Regions from separate parts of the Massilia sp. S19_KUP03_FR1 genome, predicted to be linked through region 1. Evidence: predicted binding sites of a transcription regulator. Region 1 holds the regulator's gene; each other region holds the start of a gene.
What was found. Region 1 encodes FliA, which starts transcription of late flagellar genes. Its sites were predicted from a motif close to CTAAAGTTTNNNNNNNNNNNGCCGNTA; they were not measured.
Positions count from the first base shown of each region.

Region 2: a site for FliA is predicted at 1,570-1,596, ahead of V6M87_RS23850 (flagellin N-terminal helical domain-containing protein). Genes of this name have one in related genera too.
Region 3: a site for FliA is predicted at 1,572-1,598, ahead of fliD (flagellar filament capping protein FliD). Genes of this name have one in related genera too.

Region 1 covers NZ_JAQQPS010000018.1:116,109-119,384, reverse strand. The annotation lists gene motD (flagellar motor protein MotD) at 1-517, opposite strand, end outside; gene V6M87_RS19695 (flagellar motor protein) at 525-1,271, opposite strand; gene V6M87_RS19690 (RNA polymerase sigma factor FliA) at 1,253-1,984, opposite strand; gene V6M87_RS19685 (MinD/ParA family ATP-binding protein) at 2,001-2,822, opposite strand; gene flhF (flagellar biosynthesis protein FlhF) at 2,815-3,276, opposite strand, start outside.
Region 2 covers NZ_JAQQPS010000027.1:43,644-46,919, reverse strand. The annotation lists gene V6M87_RS23860 (methyl-accepting chemotaxis protein) at 1-781, opposite strand, end outside; gene V6M87_RS23855 (hypothetical protein) at 888-1,325, opposite strand; gene V6M87_RS23850 (flagellin N-terminal helical domain-containing protein) at 1,696-3,138, shown strand.
Region 3 covers NZ_JAQQPS010000027.1:39,805-43,080, forward strand. The annotation lists gene fliD (flagellar filament capping protein FliD) at 1-1,537, opposite strand, end outside; gene V6M87_RS23840 (flagellar protein FlaG) at 1,763-2,152, opposite strand; gene V6M87_RS23845 (flagellin N-terminal helical domain-containing protein) at 2,233-3,276, opposite strand, start outside.

The DNA of each region.
Region 1 (3,276 bases):
TCGGCACGTCATCGGTATGCCCCTCGACCTGGACGGCGTGCGGGTCATTTTTCAGCAAAATCGCCACCGCGCTGAGCGCCTCGCTCGAGGCATCGGTCAGGGTCGCGTCGCCCGGCGCGAACAGCACGCTGGCATTGATTTCGACGCTCACGCCGCGGCTGTTCTGGGTGACGCGCACCTTGCCCTCCTTCACCAACGGGCCGAGCGTGGCAGTCAGGTCGCGCGCCAGCATGGTCAGCCGATCTTTCTCGCGGCGCATGGCCTCGGCACGTTTGCGCGCCACGATGTTCGGCAGGCTGAAGGGCTGTTCGACCGTGGTGACCGGCGTCGTGGCCGCGCCGCGTCCGCCAAACGCGTCGCCCAATGCGTCCGACAGCACCTTGTACTTGCCGACGTTGACCACCGAGATAGCGTACATGACCACGAAAAACGCGAACAGCAGGGTCATGAAATCGGCATACGAAATCAGCCAGCGTTCGTGATTTTCGGAATCTTCCTGGTAGCGTTTGCGCGCCATGCCAAACTCAGGCGCGTGCCAGCAGGCTGGCCACGCGTTCATCGACGACGCGGGTATGGTCGCCGGTGGCCAGGTCGTGGAACACGTCGGCCAGGATGTCGTACTGGGCCACCTGCTCGGCCACGATGCCTTTGAGTTTATTCCCGACCGGGAAGAAGAACAGGTTGGCGAGGCCCACGCCGTAGATGGTCGAGACGAACGCGACGGCAATGCCGGCGCCCAGGCGCGACGGGTCGCTGAGGTTTTCCATCACGTGGATCAGGCCAAGTACTGCGCCGAGGATGCCGATGGTCGGCGCGTAGCCGGCGGCCGATTCCCAGATGCGCGCAGCCTGGCGCTGGCTGAATTCGTAGGATGTGATCTCGGTTTCGAGCAGGCTGCGCAGGCGCTCCGGTGCAATCCCGTCGACCACCAGGCGCAGGCCTTTCTGGACGAACAGGTCGGGCGTCATTTTCTGGTATTGCTCGAGCTGCAGCAGGCCGTCGCGGCGGGCGGTCAGGCTCCACAGCGCGATCTGGCGCGAGTACAGCTGGCGCTGGCTGGCGGGCGGAAAAAACACCCAGCGCAGCATGCGCATGCCGCGCACAAACGTGGCCGCTTCAGTTTGCAGCAGCACGGCGCCAAAGGTGCCGACCACGACAATGGCAAACGCGGCCGGCTGGATCAGCGACGCGAATTTGCCGCCATCGAGGCTGTGTCCGACGAACAGGCCGGCCAGCGCCAGCCCCAGTCCAATTATGCTCGCCCAGTCCACAGCTGCTCCTTGAGTGCGGCGCGCAGCCTGGCGACAGCCTGGGTGTGCAATTGCGACACCCGTGATTCGGACACGCCCATCACGGCGCCGATTTCTTTCAGGTTCAATTCTTCTTCGTAGTACAGGCCCATCAGGATTTTTTCGCGCGGCGGCAGGTTGTCGATGGCGTTAATGATCGCCTGGCGGAAGTCGGTTTCGAGCAGCGCGCGCAGTGGGTCTTCGTCGTCGATGGAGTAGCGGTCGAGGAAACTGCCGTCGTCGTCTTCGCCCTTGAAATCTTCGTAGTAGACCAGCTGGTGGCCGCCGCTGTCGCCCAATAAATCCTGGTAGTCGCCCAGCGACATTTTCATCGACTTGGCGACTTCGGTTTCGGTGGGCGGGCGCCCCAGTTTTTGCTGCAGCGAGCTCATCGCCGTTTCGATCTTGCGCATGTTCTGGCGCGTGCTGCGCGGCAGCCAGTCGCTGTTGCGCAGTTCGTCGAGCATGGCGCCGCGGATGCGCAGCACGGCATAGGTTTCGAACTGGGCCCCGTGGGTTTCTTCGTAGCGCGAGATGGCGTCGAACAGGCCGATCATGCCGGCTTGAATGAGATCGTCGACCTCCACGCTAGGGGGAAGCTTGGCCTTCATGTGATGGGCGAGGCGCTTGACCAACGGCATATGCTGCGTCAGCAAGAGTTCCTTGTCCGTCTTCTTCCCTTTTGCTGTGTACATGCGTTAGCTATTTTTCTTATAAACCAAAATGGGCACTGCCTCCTGCCGGAATGGCAAAACGGCCGGCCAACTGGCGAAACGCGACCGAGGCACCCGCCAGCGGAAACGCATCGACCACTGCGCGGCCCAGGCGCGCGGCGCGTTGCAGGTACTCGTCGGCTGGTACCGACCCCATCGAACTGAGCTGCACCGCCAGGTAGCGCGTTGCTGCAGTAGCCATATTATCGTATACCACCTTGGCTTCGGCTTCGGATGCGCCGGTGACCAGAATACCGAACGGGCGGCGCCCCAATTGTTGCGACAAACGCTTCACCAGCGAGTACGCCGCGGTGATCGAGGCGGCGTTGCACGATACCTGCACCACGATCTCGGAATTGTCCATGATCGGCAGGGGAAACGTATCATCGCTGCCGAATTCGCCGTCAACGATGCAGATGCCGGCCTGCTTGACCAGCACATCGAAGGTCTTGGCCAGGCGACGCGTATCTTCCTGCCCCAGGTACTCGCCCTGGCCGCGCGCGCGGCGCACCATGCTGGCAACCTGGAACCCTTGCGGCGCCTGGTGAATCACCTGGTTCAGCGCACATTCCTGGCGCGCCACTTGCAGCAGCGAGCCACCCTGGTCGACGCCAAGGCGCTGGGCCACGCCGTATTCATGGGCGCAGGCGTCGACAATCATGACGTCGTTGCCGGCCCGGGCCAGCGAGGCGCCCAGGTTGACCAGCATGGCGCCCTTGTCGTCTTCAGGCGTGGCGGAAAGAAAGGTCACGATGCGTGGCTTGGGGCCAGCCAGCATCCGGCGCAGGCCCTCGGCCTGGTCGAAATCGAAATTACCCAAAGGACACCTCGCCCAGTTTGCGGCCAGCGCTGGTGCCAGCCATCAGAAGCGGCAGGTCGGCATCGCTGATCTCGGCCTGGCGGCCGCTGCGAAAGGCGCGGTCGACCAGCATCGCGCGGTCCGGCAGGTGCAGGTCTTCCGGCACGCGCTGGCCGGTCGAGATGTAATGCAGATTCAGTTTCTGGCGGATCACGACATCGAGCACGTTGCCGAGCGATGCGGCTTCGTCGAGCTTGGTCATGATGCAACCGGCCAGGCCGCTGCCTTGATAGGCGCGCACCACTTCGTTAAGCGTTTCGTTGGTCGAGGTCGAGTTCAGGCACAGCAGGCGTTTTACGTCGGCGCCGGTCTCGCTCAGCATGGCCACTTGCTGCGTCACCATCTGGTCGCGCTGCGAGACGCCGACGGTGTCGATCAATACCGTGTGTTTATTGCGCAGTTCTTTCAGGGCGAT
Region 2 (3,276 bases), on a different contig from region 1:
TCGACAGGCCCTGCTGCATCCTGGACAAGCCGGCCAGCAAGGCACCCATTTCGTCGGTGCGGCTGGTGTCGATCGGCTCGGCGAGGTTGCCGGCGGCGATTTCATCGAAGTGGTGCAAGGCTTGGTCCAGCGGCTGCATGATGGCACGCAACAGCAACACGGTGGCGGCGACGATGAAGGCCAGGCCCAGCAGGATGGCGATGGAGAAGCCGTTCAGCGCGCGATCGTAAAACTTCTGGCTGGCAGCATACGTGTCGGCCGCCGCTTTCAGCTGGAATTGCTCGAGCTTGACCGAGGCGTCGTTGAAGGTGCGATACAGCGGCGACAGGCGTTTCATGGCCAGATCGTCGACCTTCCCGGCATTCTGTTCGTGCAGCCCCGTGATCAGGGCGCGCAGGCCGCCGTCGATGTAGGCGGCACGCTTCGGCTTCAAATCGTCGGTCAGCGCTTTCTCTTCGGCTTCGGCCGGCAGCGCCAGGTACTCCTGCCAGGTCTTGTCCCCTTCCTGGATGAACTCCTCGGCACGGTCGAGAGTGGCCTTCAAATCCGGCGCCTCTGGGTGAAACACACCCTTGTCGATGTTGAAGCGCGAGCGGTTCAGGGAATTCTTGGTATCAGCCAGCTTCATGCTCGACGCCATCTGGTTGGTGTACACATCTTGCAGCGAAGCGTTGCTGGAACGCATGCCGTACACGCCAACCCCGCCAATGATGACGATCAGCGCGCCCAACAACATCATGCACGCGATCAGGCGCGTGCGGATTGTAAACATATTGAACATTATTTTTCCCGATAGAGACGGCGCGAGGGCCGGAGCGAAGGACTTGCTTATGTGATAAGTTGCGTATATTTTCCTACGGCAAGTCGCCAGTTTATCACCATGTTTCCTATTGGAAATTACCTTTGGTATTGCTTAGTTGTTTTGACGCAACTTTTGACCCGGATTTGGCACGCAAAAAGCGCAAAATCGCGCTGCTGCAGCGTACGATGTTGCGTTTCATGCAAGACCCGACTTCGGGCTTCGTGCTGCTGTAACGTCGGGTTTGATGCCACCTCGGTGGCATGGTCGGTCTCTTGCTTGACCAGCTTACGCACTTTGGCAACCTCACCGGCCGTTGTGGCGGACGCTGCAGGTTGCCGGCCAAGTGATCACCATGTACGTCGAACAGGCTGAGGCGGCGCGCTCGCGGCCGATGGCCGGTGTAGCGCTCCCAAGCTGCGCGCTTGTTGCGGATGAAATCCCAATTGCCGTGTTCACGGCAGGCGACCGCCAGCGCCTCGGCCATGGCTTGCATGCGGCGCGAGGTTACAAGCAGCACGTGCATGTCGCGTCAATTCTTCCCAGAAGCGCCACAATTATGCCGTGCCCACGTTGCCGGCCAGCGGGAAAATTCAGTTCTCGAATGCAATATTCACCGTTTCTGAGCGTGCGCGTGTGTGAATCTGCGTGTTTTTCAGTGCCAAAATAAAATTATTTTAGCCCTTCAGAAGTGCGAAACCGTGTCGTAGAAACGAGCGCACTTCCCCCTTCTCCATAGGGAAATCACGGATTTATTGTGCATTCCCACCATCAACTTTTTACCCCTGCCTCCGTTACCAGCAACAACAGCGGTGTGAATGCTTCAGCGAAAAGAAGCACACCAAAGTGAACAGCGGCACGTCGCCCACCCCGAAATACCCGTTTGGAGAATTACCATGTCGTCAGTCATCAATACCAATATCTCGTCCCTGAACTCGCAGCGCAACCTCTCGATGTCACAAACTTCGCTGGCGACTTCGCTGCAGCGTTTGTCATCCGGTCTGCGCATCAACAGTGCCAAGGACGATGCTGCTGGACTGGCTATTTCTGATCGTATGTCGTCGCAAATCCGCGGCATGAACCAGGCCACCCGCAACGCCAACGACGGCGTGTCGCTGGCCCAAACTGCCGAGGGCGCACTGGCTTCGTCCGGCGACATGCTGCAACGTATTCGTGAACTGGCCGTCCAGTCGTCGAATGCAACGAACTCGTCGAGTGACCGCCAGGCCCTGCAGACTGAAGCCGGCCAGCTCGGTTCGGAACTCAATCGGGTTGCCCAAACCACCACCTTCAACGGCCAGGCACTGCTCGATGGCACCATGGGCACAGCCAACTTCCAGGTCGGCGCCGATGCCAACCAGCTCATTTCAGCCAGCGGCTCGAACTTCACCACCAGCACCTACGGGCTGAACGAAACGGCGGGTGGATCGGCAGCGGTTGCTACCACGAACACCAACGCCGCCACCGAAGTCTCGATCGCCGGCTCTTTGGGCACGGGAAAGTTCACCCCCGCTGCCGGTGCCAGCGCCAAAACCCTTGCTGCCAGCATCAATTCGCTGACGTCCTCCACCGGCGTGACCGCCTCGGCGAAAACCGACGTCACGCTGAAATTTGACCCCAGCCAGTCCTACAAACTCGATCTGACGTCGGATAATTCGACCGCAGCAACGGTTTCGTTCTCGGTCGGCGCCGGTACCACGGCCGACGACTTCTCCGCAGGCGTCAGCGCCATCAATGCCCAGACCGCCAAAACCGGCATTACCGCGTCGTACGACAGCACCAATAAAGGTATCAAGCTGACCAACGTCAACGGCAATGACATCAAGCTCGACAACAAGAACGCCACCGGTGGCGGCTCGGTCGGCATGGTGTCGTTCGGCAAAGACGGCGTGCCCAATGGCGCCACCGCGACCGGCCCCGCCGCTACCGGTATCGCCGTGGGCGCCCTGACGCTCGACTCCGAGAAGAGCTTTTCGGTCGTCGATGGCGCTACCGGAAAGGCCACTGGCGCATCGAGCCTGAAATCGGTCTCGGCTATCGACATCACGACCTTCGACGGCGCCCAGCTGGCCATCAAGATCGCCGATGCCGCCCTGTCGTCGATCAATACCCAGCGCGCCCAGTACGGCGCCCTGCAATCGCGTTTCTCGTCGGCCATTTCGAACCTGGCCACCAACGCCGAAAACCTGTCGGCATCGAAATCACGCATCACCGACACCGACTTCGCGTCGGAAACGGCCAGCCTGACCCGCGGCCAGATCCTGCAACAGGCTGGTACCGCCATGCTGGCCCAGGCCAACTCGCTGCCGAACGGCGTGCTGTCCCTGCTGCGCGGTTAAATACGCCAGGCGATTCTTCCCACCGAGATCCCCGACTGATTTTTTCAGTCGGGGATTTTTTTATGGTTCATCTCGACAAATAAAAAAATAAATAAATTTTCACCCTCAAGTTCGTTCAAAGCGCGCCGTTTAGGGAAA
Region 3 (3,276 bases), on a different contig from region 1:
GGTCGTTGTAGGCCTTGACGAACGATTGCACGCCGGTGGTCACCGAGGCGGTGTTTTTCGAAATCACCACGCTCGATGAGCCCACAGTGCCGACCGCCATCGTCACGCCCTGGATGGCGCCGGTCACGCTGTTGCTGGCGCTGGTGACGGCAATGCCGTTGACCGTCAGCTTGGCGCTTTGGGCCGCGCTGGTCTGGGTCAGCGCCTGGGTGCCGGCCGGGTCGTAGTTCAGCAGGGCCGACAGCGCCGGGTCGGCGGTGCCGGCGCCCGCATCGCTGACGGTAATTTTCATGCTCGACGTTTCGCCGGTCTTGGTCGAGGTCAGCACCAGGTGATACGGCGTGGCGCTGCCGTCCGAGACAATACTGGCGGAGACGCCTATATTGGCCTTGTTGATGGCATCGCGTATGCCTGACAGCGACTGGCTGGTCGAGTCAAGCGTGATGACGCCACTGGCCTGGGTGCCGTCCTGGACGAAGCCGGCGCCGGTGTAGCTGCCGCTGCTGCCGGCGCTCAGTCCGGCCAGTGCCGGGTTGCTGCCGGCAACGGTGATCGGGCTGCCGCCGGTCGAGGTCAGGGCGACGGCGCTGGTGGCGACGGTGCTCGAGCCCAGGTTGCCCGTCTTGTTGCCAATGCCACCATCGGCCTCGCCGAGGATGACTTCATTGATGGCCAGGTTGCTGCCGTCCGCCGCAAAAAATTTCAGGTCACCCACGGCGGCGCTGCCGGTGTAGGTAATTTTCGCCGCCGCCAGCGCATTCGTGGTGGCGTTGGCCGTGGACAGCGTGGTGTCGAGCGACGTGGCGGTCAGGCCGGCACCGGCGGCGATGCCGGCGTCTTGCGAACCGAGTTCGATGCCGTTGATCCGCAGCGAATAGCTGCCGCCGGCCGACGTGTCGACCGAGCCGAACCCCAGAAACAGTGTACCGGCGCTGACCGTGGCCGGCGCGCTCGCCGTGACGCCCGTGGTCTCGCTCAAGGCATTGATGGCGGTGGCCAGATCTTTGGCGCTGGTGGTGGCGCCGCTGGTGGCGATGGTCTTGCCGTTGATCGTCAGGGAGCCATTGGGAATGCCGCTGGCCGCGGTGGTGCCGCCGAGCGCGCTGCCGGTGACGCCAAAGGTGCCGGACGAGACGGTGCCGAACTGGAACGACAGTGTGGTCGCGGTGCCAGCGCCAATTGCCGTCGAGGTACTGATAACGCCCTTCGAGTTCAGGCTCTGCGCCTGCGCAATCTGGCTCACGGCGACGCTGTAGCTGCCAGCGACGGCGGTCGATGTTGCCGTCGCGGTGATGACGCCGGTGTTCGACGCGTTGGCTGTCAATGAGTTGAAGGCCGTGGGTGAGGTGAGCAGCGACAGCGAGTTCTGGAACGAACTGACGCTGCCGCTCAAGCTCGACAGGGCGCCCAGCTTGGTGTTGTAGGCGGCCGTCTTGGTGTCATACGTATTCAATGGACGCGCTTCGACGGCCATCAGTTGCGTGATGATGCCTTCGATGTTGAGTCCTGAACCAATACCGGCTGATGTGATACCCACGGCGTTCTCCTGCGAAAGGGATAATGTAAGTCATTATCGGCAGAATCAAACGGTACTTGAGAGCAGCTTTTAGGCGCTATTTAACTATTTAAAAATTATTTTGTGGATTAAATAACGAAATGACACGGTTAACGCCAAAAGCGCAATGCCGCTCTCGATGGCGTCATTACGTTACTGGCGAAAACCGGGTACATCGCTGCCTCACCGCGCGCCAGGGCGCGCGGTTCAGGCGCGCTGGTCGATCAGTTTGCCCATTGCCTTGTCGAGCGACTTGGCGATTTCCAGCGCTTCCTTGGTCGGCATCTGGCGCAGCACCTCGTGGGTGTTGCGGTCGATGAGCTTGACCACGGTTTGCTTGCTGTCCTCGTCCACCGAAAACTGCAAGTCCTGCGACGATTCCGTCATCGAGTGATTCAGCTTCTCAAGCGCCGTCTTGATGTCGGCGCTGGTCGGCTCCACACCGTCGGCGGCCTTGGTTTGCTTTGCGCCGGCAGCTGGCGCCGGTGCGTTGTTTGCCTTGGCCGTGGCGGCAGTCCCGGTGCCCGGTGCTTCGCTGGCATTGCTGCGTTCCTCGAGCCGGGGGGCGCCGCTCGATGCAGTCGGTTGAATGTTCATGCTTCGGTCCCTTCGTGAAAAATCCCCGGCTGAAAAAATCAGCCGGGGAGTCGGTCCGTGACGCTAGTTGCGCGAAACGATTAGCCGCGCAGCAGGGACAGCACGCCGTTCGGCAGCGAGTTGGCCTGGGCCAGCATGGCGGTACCAGCCTGTTGCAGGATCTGGCCGCGCGTCAGGTTGGCCGTTTCCGACGCGAAGTCGGTATCGGTGATGCGCGATTTCGATGCCGACAGATTCTCGGTGCTGGTGGCCAGGTTCGAAATGGCCGACGAGAAGCGCGATTGCAACGCACCGTACTGGGCGCGCTGGCTGTTCACCGACGACAGGGCGGCATCGGCGATCTTGATGGCCAGCTGGGCGCCGTCGAAGGTCGTGATGTCGATAGCCGAGACCGATTTCAGGGTCGATGCGCCAGTGGCCTTTCCGGTAGCGCCATCGACGACCGAAAAGCTCTTCTCGGAGTCGAGTGTCAGGGCGCCCACGGCGATACCGGTCGCGGCCGGGCCGGTCGCGGTGGCGCCATTGGCCACGCCGTCTTTGCCGAACGACACCATGCCGACCGAGCCGCCACCGGTGGCGTTCTTGTTCTCGAGCTTAATGTCATTGCCGTTGACGTTGGTCAGCTTGATACCTTTATTGGTGCTGTCGTACGACGCGGTAATGCCGGTTTTGGCGGTCTGGGCATTGATGGCGCTGACGCCTGCGGAGAAGTCGTCGGCCGTGGTACCGGCGCCGACCGAGAACGAAACCGTTGCTGCTGTCGAATTATCCGAGGTCAGATCGAGTTTGTAGGACTTGCTGGCGTCAAATTGCAGCGTGACGTCGGTTTTCGCCGAGGCGGTCACGCCGGTGGAGGACGTCAGCGAATTGATGCTGGCAGCAAGGGTTTTGGCGCTGGCACCGGCAGCGGGGGTGAACTTTCCCGTGCCCAAAGAGCCGGCGATCGAGACTTCGGTGGCGGCGTTGGTGTTCGTGGTAGCAACCGCTGCCGATCCACCCGCCGTTTCGTTCAGCCCGTAGGTGCTGGTGGTGAAGTTCGAGCCGCTGGCTGAAATGAGCTGGTTGGCATCGGCGCCGACCTGGAAGTTGGCTGTGCCCATGGTGCCATCGAGCAGTGCCTGGCC